4 regions of the Lacticaseibacillus sp. 30 genome follow, and region 4 is predicted to be linked to each of the others. Evidence: predicted binding sites of a transcription regulator. Region 4 holds the regulator's gene; each other region holds the start of a gene.
The links. The regulator HrcA, encoded in region 4, represses chaperone genes, less so after heat shock. The targets are predictions, from matches to a motif close to TTAGCACTCNNNNNNNNNGAGTGCTAA.

Region 1 (3,165 bases), on a different contig from region 4:
GGTGGTGGTATCGGGAACGACCCCAGAAGAAACTTGCTTGAAGCTTGAATTTAAGCGCAAAAACACCCGCAGACAGTGAAATCTGCGGGTGTTTTTGAATGATCAATCATACGGGGTAAAGATAATGTAGTTTTGGTCCGTGGTTGCCTTAAAGTCAAACTGCGTGTTCTTCGCATTTTGTTTTGTCTCTTCATTGCTGATGGTTTCGGTTTGCAGCCCCAGAGCTGTCCGAAGTTTGTTGGAGATTCGTTGCATCTCAGCGTCGGAAGCAATCTGGTAAGCACCATCGCCGACCCATGCGTTGACACCTTGCAAATGATCAGTCGAAACTGTTTTTGCGGCGTCACGGTAATTCAAGAAAATACTTTGCATATCATCAAAACTCATATTCGTGGCAATATTTTTTGAGATAGTGTCCATGAGCTTGGTAAAATTGCCAAGTGATCCAACAGAAATTGCTTTTTTGAGAATGGCCTTGATGACTTGTTGCTGCCGCTTCTGTCGGCCATAATCGCCCTCTGGGTCAGAGTGACGCATCCGTGAATATGCCAACGCCATATTGCCATTGAGATGCATGGGGCCTTTCGTGAACTTCTGGTTGCCAGTGTATGGATCCTGAAAGGAAAACGGTACGACGACATCAATACCGCCGACAGCATTGACGACTTTTTCAAGCGCCCCCATGTTGATTGTTAGGTAGTAAGAAATCGGGACATTGACCAGCTTGGAAACAGTGTTGATCGCCATGTCCGAACCGCCAACGTTGTACGCGGCATTGATCTTCTGCATGTTGAATTCCTTTGTGCCAATTAACTCTGCAGCGGTGTCACGCGGGATACTGACCATGGTTGTTTTCTTGGTTTTAGGATTAACGACAGCAACAATCATGGTATCAGAGTTGCCTTTTTCAATCCGACCATCAGCACCAGTATCGACGCCTAGTAGCAAAACGGCGAACGGCTTCTTGTTAGCAATGTCGGTACTGACATGTTTGGTCGCATGATATGTATTATTGATGGCATATTTTGCCTGACTGTATAACCGCAAGGCATACGCACCTGTTGTGAACAGACCAACCACAACGATTAGGCTGATCAATTTGCCCCAGCGAAAACGCCTCGGCTTCTGTTGTTGTTGGCGGCGATTAGAACGGGTCTCCATGTTTGAACTGCTCCTTCACAAAATCATTATTTCTATTATAAGGGATGAAAGCAGGGGTCAAGGTTAATATTCGATTACGATTATAGGGTGTGGGCGAGATAGTAAAGCCAAACCACCCACAAAGATCCAAGGCGGGCGATAATAGCCGTGCTGACTGCGCCAGTGTGTCGATAATCATATGCAAGAACAAGTCCAACCAATGTGGCGCTTAACCAGTGTCCGCCCGGTTGCGTTAAAGCAAACAGGAGACTAGTGATCAAGGCACCGCCAAAGATACCGGTGACATTCACAAGATTACCGAATAGAACTTTGCGATAGGTTAGCTCTTCCAACACAGGAATAGCCAATCCGATCACTAGGAAATACCACGGATTAGTTGCCATACTGGACAGCTGCTGATGAATTAGGCTGCTAGTTTGCGGTATTTTGAATAAAAATGTTTCTAGCCATGAACCCACAAGCTGAGCGACCAAAACGCCAACGATACCGATTAGTCCCCAGAAAACCCGTTGTTGTGGGGCGGCAACCCCAGGTTCTTCGATGGCGTTGGCAATGACTAACTGTCGCTCACTGAAACCAGCGGCAATCATCGCCAGCACACTGATCACAGTAGCAAGACCTAAGCTGATTCGGCCAACGGGTAAGATTTGGAAAATCAGCAAGTTACCAATCAGCGCCACTAAATAGGCACCAATAATGGAAAGTCCATGTTTTTGTAGTGACATAAAGAGCTCCTTTAAAAAAATGTCTGGAATAAGTATAACATTCCACGGTTTGGGGTTGCATTCAACCGCAAAACTCGTTATAGTTACTTCTGTAGTTAGCACTTAGACATAACGAGTGCTAAATCAAAAAATGTAATGTGGAGGGATTGCCTTGTTAAAACCATTAGGAGATCGCGTGATTGTCGAGGTCGTTGAAGAAGAGGAGCAGACAGTTGGCGGCATCGTTTTAGCCAACAACGCAAAACAAAAGCCGCAAACCGGCAAAGTTGTTGCAGTAGGTGAAGGCGCTTTGACACCAGAAGGCAAGCGTTTGCCAATGGCCGTCAAAGTTGGCGATACTGTATTATACGACAAATACGCCGGCTCTGAAGTGAAGTATGAAGGTCAAGACTACCTTGTATTGCATGAAAAAGACATCATGGCAATTGCGTAACTAAATAATCGATCAATTTTGAGGTGAATAAAAACAATGGCAAAAGAAATTAAATTCTCTGAAGACGCACGTGCTGCAATGCTGCGCGGCGTTGATCAGTTGGCAAACACAGTTAAGACAACCTTAGGACCAAAAGGCCGCAACGTTGTTTTGGACAAGAGCTATGGCTCACCGGAAATTACCAATGACGGTGTCACAATTGCGAAGTCCATTGACTTGGAAGATCACTACGAAAACATGGGCGCCAAGTTGGTTGCCGAAGTTGCTTCCAAGACAAATGACATTGCTGGTGATGGTACCACAACCGCAACGGTTTTGGCACAAAGTATTATCCGCGAAGGCATGAAGAACGTTACAGCCGGTGCTAATCCTGTTGGCATTCGCACAGGGATTGAAAAAGCAACTAAGGCTGCCGTTGACGAATTGCACAAGATTAGCCACAAAGTTAATGGTAAGAAAGAAATCGCGCAGGTTGCGTCCGTTTCTTCCTCAAATACAGAAGTTGGTAGTCTGATTGCTGACGCCATGGAAAAAGTTGGCCACGATGGTGTGATTACCATTGAAGAAAGCAAAGGGATTGACACTGAACTCTCTGTTGTTGAAGGGATGCAGTTTGATCGCGGCTATCTGAGCCAATACATGGTCACCGATAATGATAAGATGGAAGCTGACCTTGACGATCCTTATATCTTGATCACCGACAAAAAGATTTCCAATATTCAGGACATTTTGCCGCTGTTACAAGAAATCGTTCAACAAGGTAAGGCACTGTTGATCATTGCTGATGACGTTGCTGGTGAAGCATTGCCAACCTTAGTTCTGAACAAGATTCGTGGTACCTTCAAT
Region 2 (3,165 bases), on a different contig from region 4:
TACAACGCTCGGTAGTTGCTGTCGGTTGCTTCCGCCATCGCAGCAGCAATCGAGTTGGCCTGAATCGTCACCGCTTCGCCTAAGCCACCGCGAGCAGGGACAAACGTCAATTCACGTCCTGCAGACAACTGAAATGTCAGCTGCCTTGCAAGATGTGCCATTGTCGTTCCACCCATCACAGCAACCGTCAAGCGACCCGGCGGCAACAGTAATTGTAAGGTCGAATTCAACGTCTTCCCCAGCTCATCAAGCACCCGACCACTTTGATCGGCATCGCCAGATACGACCAAACAATGATCGATTTGAAGCTGGGCAGCAAGTCGTTTTTCATCATCCTTAATTCCTAACAGCTGATTCATAAGATGATCAAGGCCATGAAATGTCTCTAACCCTTTTGCTGTTAGCACCATGCCAGATTTTGAGCTTTCCAACAAACCTTGACTACGCAGAAAATCCGTTTCTGTGCGCAAAGCACGTTCTGAGATCTTCATCTGTTCGGCCAACGTTCGCCGGCCAACTGGTGCCATCCAGTTAATAAATTGAAGGACCTGATAGCGTTTAGTGACAACGCCCATCAGATCAGGCGCGATCGCTTTGAGCCACGCAAGTTCAGTATGCATAAGGCACGTCCTTCTTTAATGGGTCATTTCACGTCCCTCCGAGTCGTTCGCCGACCCAGCAAGCTGAAAAAAATTAGGAACCCAACAAATGCTGTTTTCCTTTACCAACAAGACCAATTGTAGCAGGGGTTCCGCTTTATCGCAAGTCTGCGGCCTTAATCGTCCAAAAACAATCACATATTCGGTAAACTTAGAACATCTATTTTTTTGGTGTGAAGATTATTCGGATTTTACTAAAACATCATCCCGTCTGGCGGGTTTTTTTGAAAGCGGGTTTCGGGTTGTTTCTAATGGAATTTTCATGCTGGGAAAAGTGATTCAGTTTGTGTCTTAGTTCAGTAGTGACAAGGGTTGGTTTTATTCCCGTTCGTTATATAATGAGCAGTTTCCAAGTCATAATGTTAGCGTTTGCAAAAATAGCCGCCGAATCTCTCATCAAGCACCCGAGCAATGAACGGTGAAGATCGTCGCTGCAATTCGGATCTCAGGCTATCACTTATCGGCGTTTTAGCATGATGCATGTCACGCCTCTATCCTGTTTTGAATGTTTTTAATTTTAAACAAAACAAAAACCCCGATTACTCGGGGTTATGCTGTCCTACCTTTTCCCATTTAACCGGGTTTCTGCGCAGCCCGGGAGTCGAACCCGGATTTCGAGAACCGGAATCTCACGTGCGATCCATTACACTAACCGCGCAAGTACCTAATTATATTACTCAATATGCCCTCGCTTTGCAAGTCTTTTCGGGGAAACAAAAACGCGTTGCCACGATATGGCAACGCGCTTTTCTTTTTACAGCTTATTTTTGCGTATTTTTGTTGACCAAGATATCATCGATTAAGCCGTAATCCTTGGCTTCCTGAGCGCTCATATAATGATCACGCTCGGTGTCCTTCTTGATTTGCTCAATCGTTTGACCAGTTGCGTCAGCCAAAATTTGGTTCATCTTGCGACGTGTCTTCAAGATTTCTTCAGCAGCGATTTCAATTTCGGTCTGCTGACCTTGGGCACCGCCTGAAGGTTGATGGATCAGGATGGTTGAGTTCGGCAATGCGAACCGCTTCCCTTTCGTCCCACCAGCCAGCAAAACGGACGCCATTGAGGCAGCCATCCCGATGGCGATCGTCTGCACATCTGACTTGATGAAGTTCATCGTATCCAGCATCGCCAAGCCACTGGTGATAACACCACCGGGACTGTTGATGTAGAGATAGATATCCTTTTCAGAGTCTTGCGCGTCCAAGAAAAGCAGTTGCGCGATGACAGAATTGGCCATTTGATCATTGACTTCACCGGATAACATAATGATTCGGTCTTTTAATAGACGTGAGTAAATGTCGTAAGCACGTTCGCCACGACTAGTTTGTTCAACGACGGTAGGTACTAGCATGTCCTAACCTCCTGATAATCGTTATTAGCACTCTTAAAAGTACAGTGCTAAGTATACAACTAAAGTCAAATAAGGTCAAAGATTTAGGTAAAAATCTTTGACCTTATTTTTGGGCGTTACGCTTCTGGAAAAGCGCCGTCGGGAATGGCACTTAAATGCTCATCAACCCGACTGACTTCTGACTTGATATGATCATACTCAGGCTTAGGAAGATTCATCAACTCCATGCAAGATCCAACGTGTTCAAAAATCTGATCACGGGCATCCAGCGCCTTTTGGGTTAAACTGACATCCACTCGCCGTTCATCTTCAGTGGAACGCTTGCGACTGATCCAGCCATCTTTTTCAAGCCGTTTCATTAACGGCGTCAAGGTACCGCTATCCAGTTCAAGTGTTTGTCCGACTTGCTTAACCGACATTGTGCCATGTTCATATAGCGACAATAACGTGATGTACTGCGGATAGGTTAACTTGAACGGAGCTAGCGCTTGTGAATAGAAATGATTGTATTGTTTTTGTGCTTTGTAAATCGCAAAACAAAGCTGTTCGTTCAAAGTAATCGGTTTAACCATGCTGCTTCCTCCTAAAACTTACCTTTAAACGCGCGAACAGCTCGCAAAAGCCGTCCACACTGTGAAAAATGCGTTCATCTATCAATTATTAGCCACCATCAACACCGACGGGGCTCACGTCATTGCTTCAAGACGGTCATCTCAAAAAAGCGATGGCGCTTCTCTCTGGTTGCCAAGATCATCACGGCTCCTTCAAACAAGTCGTCGCCAAAGGGATACATCCAAGCTAAAAGACATCGACATGCGTCCAAAACAGTCAATCTTCAGCAAAAAAATAACTTGATGTCGGTTACATTGTACACGATTAGCTTGAGGAAACAAAGGGATTGATTTGTTGATTGTCAACACCCGATTATGATGAACGCAACCCACTTCGCATTAGTGCTCAAGCGTCTTCTGGTTGTTGATACCCTTCAGCAATCTGATTCAATTTCCGCAACCGGTGATTGACCCCAGACTTTGAAATTTGGCCGCTCGGCATCATCGCTCCAAGCTCTTGAAGCGAGACGTCAGGATGTGCTAAACGTAAAACTGCAATTTCCCGCAATTTGGCCGGTAAGTTATCTAGCCCAACATGGTTCT
Region 3 (3,165 bases), on a different contig from region 4:
CGGCAACTCTGGCAGTAATGCCACCATTGAAGGCATGGGCTTCGCAATTCCAAGTGATGAAGTCGTTTCAATCATCAATCAACTCGTTGCTAACGGGAAAGTGGTTCGACCAGCGCTTGGCATCGAAGTTCGTGACTTATCCACTGTTTCTGCAACACAGCAGAAATCGGTTCTGAAGTTGCCTGCTAGTGTGACGGATGGTGTTGTGGTTGCTGGCTTTACCAGCGGCAGCAGTGCTAAATCTGCTGGTTTGAAGCAGTATGATGTGATCACGGCCCTTGATGGGGTAAGTACCTCAAACACAGCAGCCTTGCATACACAGCTATACAAACACAAGGTTGGCGACACGATTAAATTAACTTTGTATCGTGCCGGAGAACAGCAGACAGTCTCTGTGAAGCTGTCGCAAACGACAAGCGACCTTAAGAACTAAATCACACAAATCGATAATCCTCGAGTCAGAAAATGTTCGTTTCTGGATCGAGGATTTTTTGATGCACTTGCGAAGTTAGTGGCAAGCGGTTTCTCTGCAGTTTTGAGCTTTTATCCGAAAATTCAAGGGGCCAACCTGTGGAAAAGTTCAAGAAAAAGATTTGTCAAGAGTGGGTAACTTTTACCTAAAATTGATGCTTTACCTGTGGATAACTCTGTGGATACTGTTCATAACTAAGATTCTGGGGTGTGACTAAGTTATTCACTGACTTGGGGATAACCTGTGGATAAACTTTTTTAACTTGTGACAAAACGTTTGTTCCCAGCGGCTGGAACGGGATGCGTGAGCTGAAGTTTGTGAAATCGAACGATCAAAAACTGTGGATGACTTCTTTTTAAAAATTTTTTGCTTGAATTTTTTAAATCGCCTATTTGGTGTCAATTCGAATACTTAATACTATATTTGGCGTATGAAGTTATGAACATGTGGATAAGACGTGTGGATAACCTGTTGGTCGTTGCGAAAAACTCCGAATTTGACTTCATTTGGAAATGTGAGTACGATAAAGAAGGTAAAAGGTTGTGCACAACTCAATAGAGAGGATGGTTCGGATGCAAATCTCAATCAAACCAGCAGCAGTCACTTACTTGAAGGATCATGTCAATCAGGATCAACGGTTATTCTTGGCACTGGATGACGGCTCAAGCAAATATTCCAAACTTGGCGGTTCTTGTGCCATTGGAAATAAATATCAGTTAGTGGTTGCCGATGAGGATGATCAAGATTATGCGCTGCCACTGGACAACGAAGCTGGTTTCAAACTGACAACGGGTGACCCAGAAACGGATTATTTCGGCAGTGGTCTGACACTTGATTTCAAAAACGCATCGTTGGCTCTGCGTGATGACAGCGGCATTCTTGATGGGGCTGTGACCTTGAATAAGGACGCCGCCTTACCACAAAATGATGCACAACGTCGGGATGACATGACAAAACTGGGCGGCAAAATTTGCTAAGGTAGCTCTGGGCTATTAAGTCACTTTTTGCATCAACCAGTCATTGAATAGGACCACAAAGTTAGCACTCGACGTTTGCGAGTGCTAATTTTTGTGGTATACTAAAGGTGTTGTAGGGAAGACATGAAATGCCTTCGATATGAAAGGAAGTATTCGAATATGGCTAATGATTTGATGCGTCGTAATGATTGGCTGAGCGATCCTTTCTTTAACGATTTGGGTCGTCATCTTTTTGACAGCTTGACACCAGCAAATGTTGATCGCAGTCGGGTTCTAAAGACTGATATTCAGGAAAACGATCAGGCGTATGTTGTGAAAGTTGATGTGCCTGGCATTGAGAAGCAAAATATCAGTCTGAGTTACGATCGTGATGTGCTCAGCATTGCCGTTAAACATGAGGAGCAGGCTGATCATGCTGACAACGACGGTAACATGTTAATGTCAGAACGTAGCTATGGCCGCATGAGTCGTAGTTATCGGCTGCCAAATGTCAATGAAGGTCAGATCAGCGCCAAGGTCAATGATGGTGTCCTGACGATCGATCTGCCAAAAATGACAAGCGACCAAAAGGGCAATCATCAGATCAACATTGATTGATCTACGAATTATTTGCCTAGCTTCATTTATATACGAGAGACCGTACCGATTTTAATGGTGCGGTCTTTTATTTTGTTAAAAAAGCAAGTTATGTGAGCCTTATCATATGAGAAGCGTATAATATGAAGTGAATATTAGGGAAGCTATAAAATTAACGGGGTCAATCATTGCCGGTTTAAGCGTACTGGTTGGGGATGATGGACACTTGAGTTAATTTTCGGTAGAAGAGTTTAGCCATGGCTCAATTAATAGAAACCATGAATGTCGAGCATCTAAGTGGGACAGATTATATTCGTTCTAAAAAAGGTTGTGCTTTCAGATTGTAATGGTTATAATTGGGGTACTTAGAAAAAGGGAGTGGCAGTGATGAAAAAGAACTGGCAATTAATGATGGTGCTTGCTGTAAGTGCCATTGCGCTAGTCTTTGCTTTCGGTTTAAAGCAACCATTGATCGCGCAAGGGCTGATCACGGTGATGGGGTCAATCATTGCTTTAATTATGTTCTGGGGCATGGTGAAGACAATTCGTTCTGGTAACTTCGGCGTTGACTTGCTTGCCATTACGGCGGTTGTTGCCACCTTGGCGGTTGGCCAGTATTGGGCTGCGATGATCGTGTTATTGATGCTGACTGGTGGCGATGCGCTTGAAAGCTACGCAGCAACAAAAGCAAGCAGTGAATTAAAGCAATTACTCGAAAATGCACCGACAACCGCGCATCGTATGGTTGATGGACACGTTGAAGATGTTGAAGTTGAGGCCGTCCAAGTTGGCGAAACGATTTTGGTTAAGCCGCAGGAAGTCGTGCCAGTTGATGGTACGGTTTTGGCAGGTGAGAGTTTGGTGGATGAAGCCAGTTTGACGGGTGAATCAAAACCGGTTGCCAAAAACGCAGGTAGTGACATTATGTCTGGGACCGTCAATGGTGACGCTGCCCTAACTGTCAAGGTCACGCAACGGGCTGAAGATAGTCAGTATCAAGGGATTATTAAACTGGTTAAGGAATCCGAAGCGCGGCCAGCACATTTTGTTCGGATGGCTGATCGTTATGCGGTACCGTTTACGTTGATTGCTTATGTGATTGCGGGTCTTGGCTGGTTCTTCTCTGGCGACCCAGTTCGC
Region 4 (3,165 bases):
ATTTTGCAACGACAACCATAGCAGGACGCAACACGCGATCCTTGAGGTAATACCCCTTTTGCAATACCTGCGCGACTGTGTCAGCTGGATGTTGATCATCCGCCGCGACCGTTTGAACGGCTTGCTGGGTATTGGGATCGAACTTGTCCCCGGCACCATCAATGGCAGTGATACCGTTTTCCTTCAAAGCGCGTTCCAGATGATCGTAAACCATTTGAACACCCTTCTTCAGGGAAACTGCACTGTCATCTTTGGCCTCGGTTGCAAGCGCCCGTTCGAGATTATCAACAACTGGCAAAATGGCTTTAGCCAACTTTTGCCCATCATATTTCAACAGCTTTTGCTGCTCTTTCTCGAAGCGAGCATTCATATTTTGAATTTCTGCAGCGGCACGCAGGTATTTATCTTCAAAGTCGTCGCGTTCTTGCTTCAACTGCTCGCCGTCATGTTTACTGTTCGAAAGTTGTTCGTTAAGATCCGCGATACTTTCTTGTAAAATATCTTCTTTTAACGAAGTCTCTTTCGTATCAGCAGACTTTTCAGCTTTCTTTGCGGCGTTTGCTGCATGCTTTGCTTTTTGTTCTGCCATGGTATCCTCCTTTAACGCGTTTCCTGACGTAAAAGCCTGTCCATAAGAAACACATGCACAATGCCCAAAAAAGACCATTGCATTTGTGCGCCGATTTCTGAACGTGTCAGTTCACGCTATTCTTTAAACGCATCAGTTGGCTTAAAAACACCAACTGATGCTATTTGCTAACATGATTATTGATCAAAGTTGGCATAGTAGTCTGTCAACCGTTTAGCTAGCTCTTCGCGAAAAACGTCGAGCAAGCCGATCATCTTGGAGTACGGCATTTGCGTCGGTCCCAAGAGGGCGATCATACCGGTACCGTGACCACCAACATCATAACTAGCAGTGATCAAGCTGAGGTTCGCTAGATCAATAGGTTTTAACTCTGGACCCAGTCGCACTTGAACCGGTGTTTGGCGGATCGGGCCGCCCAGCAACTCAGTCAGATCGCCGTGATCCGCATCGATCAACGACATGATCTTTTTCAGCTCGTGAATATCCGAATCGCCAAGGTAATCCATCAAGTTCAACCGCCCACCAACATAAAAACGTTCAGAGGCAGCTGACTTTAAGACATTGCCAAAAATATCAAGGAAGCCGTCTGGGCTGGTCAAATACTGCATTAGCATGGACGGGACATCCGTCCTCAGCCGCTGTGCTACCTGAACCAATGGCAACCCGACCAGCTGATCATTCACAATTCTGATGGCTTTTTCAAGTTCATCGGAAGAAATGGACGGCGGGACGGTGAACACCTGATTTTCGACATTACCATTATTCGTGACCAAAATGGCCATGACTTGATGGTTACCTAGTGGTACGAGTCGGAACCCAGTGAGCTTAATATTGTTGACTTCCGGACCGAGACTAATGGCGGTGTAGCTCGTCAGATTTGATAGAATCTGCGCGCTTTGTGCCACAATTTCGTCCATTTTGCTGTAACGCTGGCCAAGCTCCTGCTTGATCGTTGCCAAATCATGGCGAGAGACGCGCACGGGTTCAACAAGATGATCAAGATAGTAGCGATAGCCTTGTGTCGAAGGAACTCGACCTGAACTGCTATGGGTCTTGGTGATCAGACCGGCATCTTCCAGCGCTGCCATGTCGTTGCGGATCGTCGCAGAACTGACGTGAACCGGCAGCTCTTGCATTAACGTCTTTGAGCCCACCGGCTGGCCACTTTCAGTAAACAACCGGATGATCTCTTTTAAGACGAGCAATTGCCGTTTCGTCAACATTTTCTCACCTCACCTTTAGCACTCGTTTTATATGAGTGCTAATACAATGAATAATATACCAAGCGAGGTTAGCAAAGTCAAGGTACGATTGCTAGATTGTGAACGTTTCTAGTGAAAATTATGGCAAGTGCATTTTAACAACACAGCCGTTTCTTTTAGCACTTAAACAAGCGGCTCATCAATCAAGAAACGTTGAAAAACTTCGTTGCCAAGGAACTTGCCTTTGTTGGTCAGGCGAATGTAGCCATCTTGGCGCACAACCAAACCTTGACTGACCAGTTCCGGCACAGTTTCACCATAAATGGCGTCAACTGTCATGTGGTAGCGATCATAAAACCGCGCTTCACTGACCCCCTGCATCGTCCGCAAGCCTAGAAACATTTCTTCTTCGATCTGTTCTGACTGTGGCACCAAATGATGTTCAAGGACCGGCAAGTGGTCAGCATGTAATGGTGTTAAATACTGCTTAATAGGACCATAGTTGTGGTAGCGATCACGACCAAGATACCCAAACGCACCAGCACCGAAGCCAAAGTACTTGTCATTACGCCAATAAAGCAAGTTATGCTCACACTGGTACCCGTCTTTTGCAAAATTACTAATTTCATATTGATGTCGGCCATGTGCTTCCATGAGATCGATCGCATCTTGATACATATCGGCCTCGACGTCTTGGGTCGGCAAGCGCAACTTGCCCTGTCGCATCAGATTATAGAAGATCGTTTTACGTTCCAAAATTAGGGAATACGTTGAGTAATGCGGCAGATCCAGTGCCAACGCCTTTTGCAAACTGGTCAGAAAGTCATCGCGGCTTTGATCAGGTAGTCGAAAAATCAAATCAATCGAAATATTATCAAACCCGACTTGACGGGCGTTAGCAATGGCAGTGTAAACATCTTTTGCTCGATGTATCCGGCCAATTCGGCGTAATACATCATCATTAAACGATTGCACGCCAATCGACAAACGGTTGACATCATAATCATGTAGCACTTGCAACTTTTCGGTCGTGAGCAAGTCATTGGGGTTGGCTTCAAAAGTAAACTCCCCTTGATCAAAATGTAGGATATCGTGAATACCCTGACACAATGTAGCCAATTGTGTCGGTGTCAGCGTGCTGGGCGTGCCACCACCGACATAAACCGTCTGAATTTTTTCTTCAGGATGTTCGGCCATCACCATCCGCATTTCTTTTAGCAGCATGGCCACATAATCATCAACTGGCTGGCCTTCGATGAAAACTTTGTTGAAATCGCAGTAGTAACAAATATGTTCACAAAATGGTATATGAAGATAAGCACCTGCCATATTAACCCTTCTTTGCGGCAAAATAGTCTCGGACGGCAGTTTCAT

Region 1: the regulator HrcA is predicted to act here: its motif matches at 1,982-2,008, upstream of groES (co-chaperone GroES).
Region 2: the regulator HrcA is predicted to act here: its motif matches at 2,036-2,062, upstream of clpP (ATP-dependent Clp endopeptidase proteolytic subunit ClpP).
Region 3: the regulator HrcA is predicted to act here: its motif matches at 1,511-1,537, upstream of ACWPAB_RS05125 (Hsp20/alpha crystallin family protein).

Annotation. Positions count from the first base shown of each region.
Region 1 covers NZ_JBSOQX010000016.1:926-4,090, reverse strand. The annotation lists gene ACWPAB_RS10645 (hypothetical protein) at 1-41, shown strand, start outside; gene ACWPAB_RS10640 (LCP family protein) at 103-1,161, opposite strand; gene ACWPAB_RS10635 (CPBP family intramembrane glutamic endopeptidase) at 1,242-1,886, opposite strand; gene groES (co-chaperone GroES) at 2,038-2,319, shown strand; gene groL (chaperonin GroEL) at 2,356-3,165, shown strand, end outside.
Region 2 covers NZ_JBSOQX010000002.1:77,457-80,621, reverse strand. The annotation lists gene ACWPAB_RS01860 (sugar-binding transcriptional regulator) at 1-620, opposite strand, end outside; tRNA gene ACWPAB_RS01855 (tRNA-Arg) at 1,246-1,317, opposite strand; gene clpP (ATP-dependent Clp endopeptidase proteolytic subunit ClpP) at 1,421-2,011, opposite strand; gene ACWPAB_RS01845 (MarR family winged helix-turn-helix transcriptional regulator) at 2,128-2,583, opposite strand; gene whiA (DNA-binding protein WhiA) at 2,969-3,165, opposite strand, start outside.
Region 3 covers NZ_JBSOQX010000005.1:109,009-112,173, reverse strand. The annotation lists gene ACWPAB_RS05135 (S1C family serine protease) at 1-433, shown strand, start outside; gene ACWPAB_RS05130 (iron-sulfur cluster biosynthesis family protein) at 1,045-1,449, shown strand; gene ACWPAB_RS05125 (Hsp20/alpha crystallin family protein) at 1,609-2,046, shown strand; gene ACWPAB_RS05120 (heavy metal translocating P-type ATPase) at 2,413-3,165, shown strand, end outside.
Region 4 covers NZ_JBSOQX010000003.1:174,930-178,094, reverse strand. The annotation lists gene grpE (nucleotide exchange factor GrpE) at 1-589, opposite strand, end outside; gene hrcA (heat-inducible transcriptional repressor HrcA) at 766-1,812, opposite strand; gene hemW (radical SAM family heme chaperone HemW) at 1,975-3,120, opposite strand; gene ribF (riboflavin biosynthesis protein RibF) at 3,122-3,165, opposite strand, start outside.